Regions from separate parts of the Planococcus sp. TJ-301 genome, predicted to be linked through region 1. Evidence: a T-box and tRNA genes for the amino acid it is inferred to sense, from the RefSeq annotation. Region 1 holds a T-box; the other holds one or more tRNA genes.

Region 1 (3,475 bases):
GCGTAAGCATCGCCTTTTTCAGTAACGAAAGCTTCATTTTGCGGGTAGAAAGTTCCGAAAGCCATTAATGACATGAAGTAAGGAACTGGGCGCTCAAGAGTAACTACTAGAGTTTTCTCATCAGTAGCTTCGATTCCTAGTTCAGCTTTGTCCATTTTGCCTTCAGAGATTGCTGTAGCGTTTTTGATCGTTCCAGCCATCATGTATGGACCATAAGGTGATCCAGTAGCCGGGTCGATCGCGCGCTGCCATGAGAAAACGAAATCTTGCGCTGTAACTGGCGTACCATTAGACCAGTTTGCATCACGCAATTTGAACGTGTAAGTCAAGCCGTCTTCGCTGACTTCTGGTTCGCCTTCAGCTAGAGCTGGCTCAGCAACGTTTTCTTGGTTCAAGCGGAACAAACCTTCGTTAACGTTGTTCAAGATGTTGAATGCTACAGAATCTTCAGCGATAGCTGAGTCCATTGAAGGAATTTCTGCGCCTTCCATCAAGTTAAGTTCTTGTACTGCATCTGGTTCTCCTGCAGCAGGTGCTTCAGTAGTTGTTCCTTCTTTTTCTTTCTCTGGTGTTTCAGATCCTTCTTCGCTTCCGCCGCCACATGCAGCTAAAAATGCGCTTAGAACTAAAACTAGGCTCATTAGCCAAAATAACTTGCTGTTCTTCACGTACGTGACCCCCTTAAGTTTTCTGAAAAATTGGTACACTGTTAATTATACATATTCTTTTTTCCTTGTACAGCGTTTTTTTTAACCAGATTACAATCTGATGACAGCAAGATGTCAAAGAAAAGTCGTGAAGTAGCGTGAATATTGGGTTTGTAAGCGTTTACTAAGGAAAAATTTATCATTTTTTTTTGATTTTTTTTTGTAAATCTTCTACACTATATTAGAACTGAGGTGCAAAAAAATGAAAAAATCTTTTATCGGTATATTAATAATTCAATTTCTAATCTTGTTGACCATGACTTTTAGAAGTGATCCATTCTCTCTTTTATCCTACATTAATACTTCTTTCATCTATGGAGGGGTATTGGTTTTCATCGGTTTATGGGTTTTTGTGATTAGAACCGGTGTATTCGATATCTTCACGATGAGTATGCGGAAAGTGTTTAAAGGAAAGTCGACACTTGAAGACGATGAGATGAGGCTCCCTTCGCAAACAATGGCTTTCTCCAGCTCCCCTTTGTTGATCATCGGCGGAACTACGCTGCTCGTTATGGGAATCTGTTTGCTGATTTATATGATGTAGATATTGCGCTGAATTTCTCCTTTGGTTTATAATGGATGAATATATGAAGCTATGATAAAGAGTAGTAGGTGGTCTTCCTTCTATAATAGAGAGTCTGTGGTTGGTGGAAACAGGCGAAGGATTCCATTGAATGGACTTTTGAGCTGAAACGGTGAAGCAACGTAGCCGTTTCCGTGTTCTTCACGTTATGAAGAAGAGTGGCTGGAAACGGCAACTAGGGTGGTACCGCGGAAAAACACATCATTCGTCCCTTTATGCAGGGATGTGTGCTGTGTTTTTTTATTTTGAGGAGGAATTGTCGATGAAAAAGATTTTTTCAGGCGTACAGCCTACCGGTACAGTGACTTTAGGAAACTATATCGGTGCATTTAAACAATTTACGGACCTTCAAGACGAGTATGATTGCATATTTTGCATCGTCGACCAACATGCCATCACGATGCCGCAGGACAGTAAAGAACTGCGGAGGAACATCAAGTCCTTGGCGGCATTGTACCTTGCAGCCGGCATCGATCCGGAGAAAGTGACCCTGTTCATTCAGTCGGAAGTTCCAGCACATGCCCAGGCGGGATGGATGATGCAATGCATCTCGACTATCGGAGAACTTGAACGCATGACTCAGTACAAAGATAAATCGGCTAAAAACGCTTCTGTCTTGGCTGGACTATTGACGTATCCCCCATTAATGGCGGCTGATATCCTGTTGTACCAAACCGATATTGTCCCTGTCGGAGATGACCAGAAGCAACATATCGAATTGACACGCGATCTGGCAGAGCGGTTCAACCGAAAATTCAATGATATTTTTACGATTCCAGAAATCCGCGTCCCGAAGAATGGCGCACGCATCATGTCGTTGCAGGACCCAACGAAAAAGATGAGCAAGTCCGACACCAATAAAAAAGCGGTTATTACATTGCTGGATGATCTGAAAACGATAGAAAAGAAAATTAAAAGCGCCGTTACCGATTCCGAAGGCATCGTCAACTACGATCCGATCAATAAACCGGGAGTAGCAAATCTATTGACCATTGAAGCTGCATTGACCGGTGAAACCATTGACAGCCTGGTTGCTAAATATGAAGGCTCCGGCTACGGGGATTTCAAATCTTCTGTCGCCAAAGCAGTTACAGAACATTTGGCCCCGATACAAGAGCGGTATGCTGCATTGATCGACTCAGATGAACTGGACAAAGTTCTTGATGCTGGCGCAGAAAAAGCCAATGCCCTGTCAAATAATACATTAAAGAAAATGGAAAATGCCATGGGCCTTGGCCGTAAAAGAAAATAAAACAAAAAGGGCTGCAGGGATTGCAGCCCTTTTTGTTTACTCTTTTCCAGAAATATACGCCCATTTGTAGCTATACTCGCTTCCAAATGGGTTTTTTATTATGTTTTTCACATATGGTTTTTGCAACGACATGTATCCCATTTGATAGGTGGGGGCAATGGCCGCGTCTTCTTCGATCAGGATTCTTTCAGCTTCTGCCAATGCTTCCCATCGTGCATCCTGCTCTTGCGCTAGCTCCCCTTTTGCTGATTCAACCAATGCATCAAATTCTTCGTTTGAATAAGACATCAAATTGAGTGGAGAATCTGTAACAAACAAATCAATAAATGTCATTGGATCCAAGTAATCCGGACCCCATCCTGTATGCAGGAACTCATAATCCTGTGCTTCTTCAAATTGCAAAAGAGCTTCAAAGGGCACTGTTTTTATATTTACTGTCAATCCTTCCAAGTTTTCTTCCAGTTGACTTTTCAATTCTTCATTTAAGTTAATAAATACTTCATGATCTTCGCTTAAAAGTTCCAGTGTTATTTCATCCAGCCCTTCTTCTGCTAATCCAGTCTTCCATAGCTCAGCGGCTTCTTCAGCATTGAATTCCAGCATATCGCCATTTACAGAACGAAAATCTTTTCCGCTTTCATCAAAAGCGAATTCTATTGGCACTAAATAGTTTGCTGGCACTGAACCATCCGCTAAGATAGTGTCTACCATTTCCTTCTTATTATAAGCTTGTGACAGGGCTCTTCGAATATTTTCATTTGCGAATAAGGTTTTTTCCCCGTCACGCAGCTGATTGAATTTTAAGTAGAAGATGGCAGGACTTTGCTCTTCTACCACTTCCGGGTCATCAGCATATTGCTTCGCAAATTCACCAACAAGATACGTACGGTCTTTTTCATCTGAAGTATAAAGCTCAACTGCATCCGCAGGATC
Region 2 (3,475 bases), on a different contig from region 1:
TCCAGTTTTGAAAGAATAAGATAAAAGTTTTTTAAAAAGCTTGTAATACCGTGCAGTATTGGTATAATAAATCTTGTCTTTCAAAATAAATTAGTCTGGTAATGATGGCAAAGAGGCCACACCCGTTCCCATCCCGAACACGGCAGTTAAGCTCTTTTGCGCCAATGGTAGTTGGGGGTTTCCCCCTGTGAGAGTAGGACGTTGCCAGGCTGATTCATATTATTCCGAAGTAGCTCAGTGGTAGAGCACCGCACTGTTAATGCGATGGTCGTAGGTTCGAGTCCTACCTTCGGAGCCATTCTTTTGGAGAGCTGTCCGAGTGGCCGAAGGAGCATGATTGGAAATCATGTAGGCGGGCAACCGTCTCAAGGGTTCGAATCCCTTGCTCTCCGCCAGATATAAATCTCCAAATAAACAATGGCCCCTTGGTCAAGCGGTTAAGACACCGCCCTTTCACGGCGGTAACACGGGTTCGAATCCCGTAGGGGTCACCATTACATTTTCCCTGGAGGATTAGCTCAGCTGGGAGAGCATCTGCCTTACAAGCAGAGGGTCGGCGGTTCGATCCCGTCATCCTCCACCATTTTTCGGAAATACATAAGATAATCGTAAAGTAAGCTATGTTCTTATATAATAGAAGAAACTCGTTTTTCTTTCATTATGAATTTCCAAAAAGTACTACTATATTATTGTCGCGGGGTGGAGCAGTTCGGTAGCTCGTTGGGCTCATAACCCAAAGGTCGCAGGTTCAAATCCTGCCCCCGCAACCAAATGGTCCCGTGGTGTAGCGGTTAACATGCCTGCCTGTCACGCAGGAGATCGCCGGTTCGATCCCGGTCGGGACCGCCATTTTTATCTTAATACATGTGGGTCAGTAGCTCAGTCGGTAGAGCATTAGATTGAAGCTCTAAGTGTCGGCGGTTCGATTCCGTCCTGACCCACCATATTTTTAAAATCTCCATGCCGGAGTAGCTCAGTTGGTAGAGCAACTGACTTGTAATCAGTAGGTCGAGGGTTCGACTCCTTTCTCCGGCACCACTAGGTGGGGTAGCGAAGTGGCTAAACGCGGCGGACTGTAAATCCGCTCCTTCGGGTTCGGCAGTTCGAATCTGCCCCCCACCACCAGTTTTTAGGGGCATAGTTTAACGGTAGAACAGAGGTCTCCAAAACCTCCGATGTGGGTTCGATTCCTACTGCCCCTGCCATTTTTTTTAAAATTATATGATGGCGGTCGTGGCGAAGTGGTTAACGCACCGGATTGTGATTCCGGCACTCGGGGGTTCAATTCCCCTCGTCCGCCCCATGATTTTCTAGCAAAATTCAAATTTAATAAATAAAAGCGTGGCGGTCGTGGCGAAGTGGTTAACGCACCGGATTGTGATTCCGGCACTCGGGGGTTCAATTCCCCTCGTCCGCCCCATTTAGTTATTGGGGTATAGCCAAGCGGTAAGGCAACGGGTTTTGATCCCGTCATGCCCTGGTTCGAATCCAGGTACCCCAGCTTTTGCGGAAGTAGTTCAGTGGTAGAACGCCACCTTGCCAAGGTGGAGGTCGCGAGTTCGAACCTCGTCTTCCGCTCCAATTTTTGGCGGCATAGCCAAGTGGTAAGGCATGGGTCTGCAACACCCTTATCACCGGTTCGAGTCCGGTTGCCGCCTCCATAATTATTTTGCCGGCGTGGCGGAATTGGCAGACGCGCGGGACTCAAAATCCCGTTCCTTCACGGGAGTGTCGGTTCGACCCCGACCGCCGGTATCATGTAAAGGGCCTGCCTGCCCTTTAAAAAAGCTCCAGCTTTGTTTTCAAAGCTGGAGCTTTTTTCTTTTTGTAAATTTTCGCTTTGGTAGCTGCCTGGCCTTAAAGTAAAATCGATCGCGGTGCTTGTTAAAGGGTAGAGGGATTTGACGATAATAAAAGGAAGAAATTATTTTAAAAAAGTAGTGCAGAATTAATTTGAAGATGGTACAATAATAATTGTCCGATTCAAGGTCATGCCAGTGTGGCGGAATTGGCAGACGCGCACGACTCAAAATCGTGTTCCTTCTGGAGTGCCGGTTCGACCCCGGCCACTGGTATACTAAAAATCCCTTTTGTCATCAATCCCTGATGATGAAAGGGATTTTTTTCTATGCCAGCTTTTTTTGAGCAGGTATGGATGAGGTAAGCGGCGTATAGATAAAGAAACCAATTAATTTTGCATAAGGAGCTGACAGCGATCATGATCAATCGTCTCGACCATCTTGTATTGACTGTAAAGAACATTGAAGAAACCTGTGATTTCTATGGACGCGTTTTGGGAATGGACGTTAGGGAGTTTGGAGATGGGCGCAAGGCGCTGCATTTTGGCAGTCAGAAAATCAATTTGCATAAAGCAGGCAGTGAATTCGAGCCCAAGGCGCATTCACCTCTTCCAGGAAGTGCCGACTTGTGCTTTATTTGGGATGAGCCACTCGAAAAGCTGTCTAAGCATTTGAAGCTATGTGGCGTAGTTGTCGAAGAGGGCCCTGTAGCGAGAACCGGTGCATCGGGGCCTATTCAGTCGCTTTATATCAGAGATCCCGATGGCAATTTGATCGAGTTGTCGAATTATAGCTAAGTTACTGTGCCGTTCCGATTAGTGGACAGCGGACTATACGAGCAAAAGTCCATGATCTTCGTGGTCTTTTTTTATGCCCACAAAGCATTCCATTTGATAGCAAAATAACTGTAATTTTGCAACGTTAAAAGTTGTGGTATCTGAATAATCAATTTATTATTAAGGCAACATAAGCTGTGCGTGGGATAGGAGGAAGTCTGGTGAAAAAGCTGGCGTGGCATCATCTAGAGGCTGTGGATGTTTTGGCAGAGCTGGAAACGAACACTGAAGAAGGGCTAACAGATGCGGCAGCGGAAGAACGAAGGAAAGTTGCAGGCGCGAACGAACTGCCTGAACCGAAAAGGGAATCAAGGGTGATGCGGTTTTTAAAGCAATTTCATGATGTGCTGATTTATGTGCTGCTCGTGGCGGCGGCGATCACGACCGCGCTGGGACACACGATTGATACATTGGTCATCCTCATGGTCATCGTAATCAACGCAGCGATTGGCTATATCCAGCAGAGCAAAGCGGAAAAGGCACTCGACAGCATTCGCAAGATGTTATCGTTGAAGGCGACCGCAATCCGTGCATCAAAAAGGAAAGTCATCCCGTCAGCCAATCTGGTGCCAGGAGACATTGCCGTTTTAAAAGCGGGTGATAAGGTGCCGGCGGATATCCGGCTGCTTGAAGCGGCTAACCTGAAGGTCGAAGAATCTTCTTTGACGGGTGAATCTGAGGCTGTTGAAAAAACGGTGGACGCTTTGCCGCTCGAGATCGCTCTTGGAGACCGGATGAATATGGTGTTTGCCGGAACATCGGTGTCAGCTGGTTCAGGCGTTGGTGTTGTAGTAGAAACAGGCAGCAACACGGAGCTGGGGAAAATCAGTTCCTCGATTT

The links. A T-box is a leader RNA that pairs with one kind of tRNA and senses whether it is charged. The one in region 1 lies ahead of trpS (tryptophan--tRNA ligase), so its partner is inferred to be a tRNA-Trp.
Region 2: it has a tRNA-Trp gene. The T-box ahead of trpS (tryptophan--tRNA ligase) is inferred to sense a tRNA for this amino acid. The anticodon was not compared.

Annotation. Positions count from the first base shown of each region.
Region 1 is NZ_JBZDOH010000001.1:1,159,666-1,163,140, forward strand. It holds gene AC4EHJ_RS05925 (peptide ABC transporter substrate-binding protein) at 1-668, opposite strand, end outside; gene AC4EHJ_RS05930 (DUF3899 domain-containing protein) at 910-1,251, shown strand; T-box leader at 1,294-1,506, shown strand; gene trpS (tryptophan--tRNA ligase) at 1,553-2,542, shown strand; gene AC4EHJ_RS05940 (peptide ABC transporter substrate-binding protein) at 2,579-3,475, opposite strand, start outside.
Region 2 is NZ_JBZDOH010000004.1:124-3,598, forward strand. It holds rRNA gene rrf (5S ribosomal RNA) at 95-210, shown strand; tRNA gene AC4EHJ_RS14665 (tRNA-Asn) at 224-298, shown strand; tRNA gene AC4EHJ_RS14670 (tRNA-Ser) at 306-395, shown strand; tRNA gene AC4EHJ_RS14675 (tRNA-Glu) at 420-494, shown strand; tRNA gene AC4EHJ_RS14680 (tRNA-Val) at 508-583, shown strand; tRNA gene AC4EHJ_RS14685 (tRNA-Met) at 694-770, shown strand; tRNA gene AC4EHJ_RS14690 (tRNA-Asp) at 774-849, shown strand; tRNA gene AC4EHJ_RS14695 (tRNA-Phe) at 869-944, shown strand; tRNA gene AC4EHJ_RS14700 (tRNA-Thr) at 963-1,038, shown strand; tRNA gene AC4EHJ_RS14705 (tRNA-Tyr) at 1,042-1,125, shown strand; tRNA gene AC4EHJ_RS14710 (tRNA-Trp) at 1,132-1,205, shown strand; tRNA gene AC4EHJ_RS14715 (tRNA-His) at 1,228-1,303, shown strand; tRNA gene AC4EHJ_RS14720 (tRNA-His) at 1,345-1,420, shown strand; tRNA gene AC4EHJ_RS14725 (tRNA-Gln) at 1,430-1,501, shown strand; tRNA gene AC4EHJ_RS14730 (tRNA-Gly) at 1,507-1,581, shown strand; tRNA gene AC4EHJ_RS14735 (tRNA-Cys) at 1,588-1,661, shown strand; tRNA gene AC4EHJ_RS14740 (tRNA-Leu) at 1,672-1,755, shown strand; tRNA gene AC4EHJ_RS14745 (tRNA-Leu) at 1,994-2,075, shown strand; gene AC4EHJ_RS14750 (VOC family protein) at 2,219-2,596, shown strand; gene AC4EHJ_RS14755 (cation-transporting P-type ATPase) at 2,797-3,475, shown strand, end outside.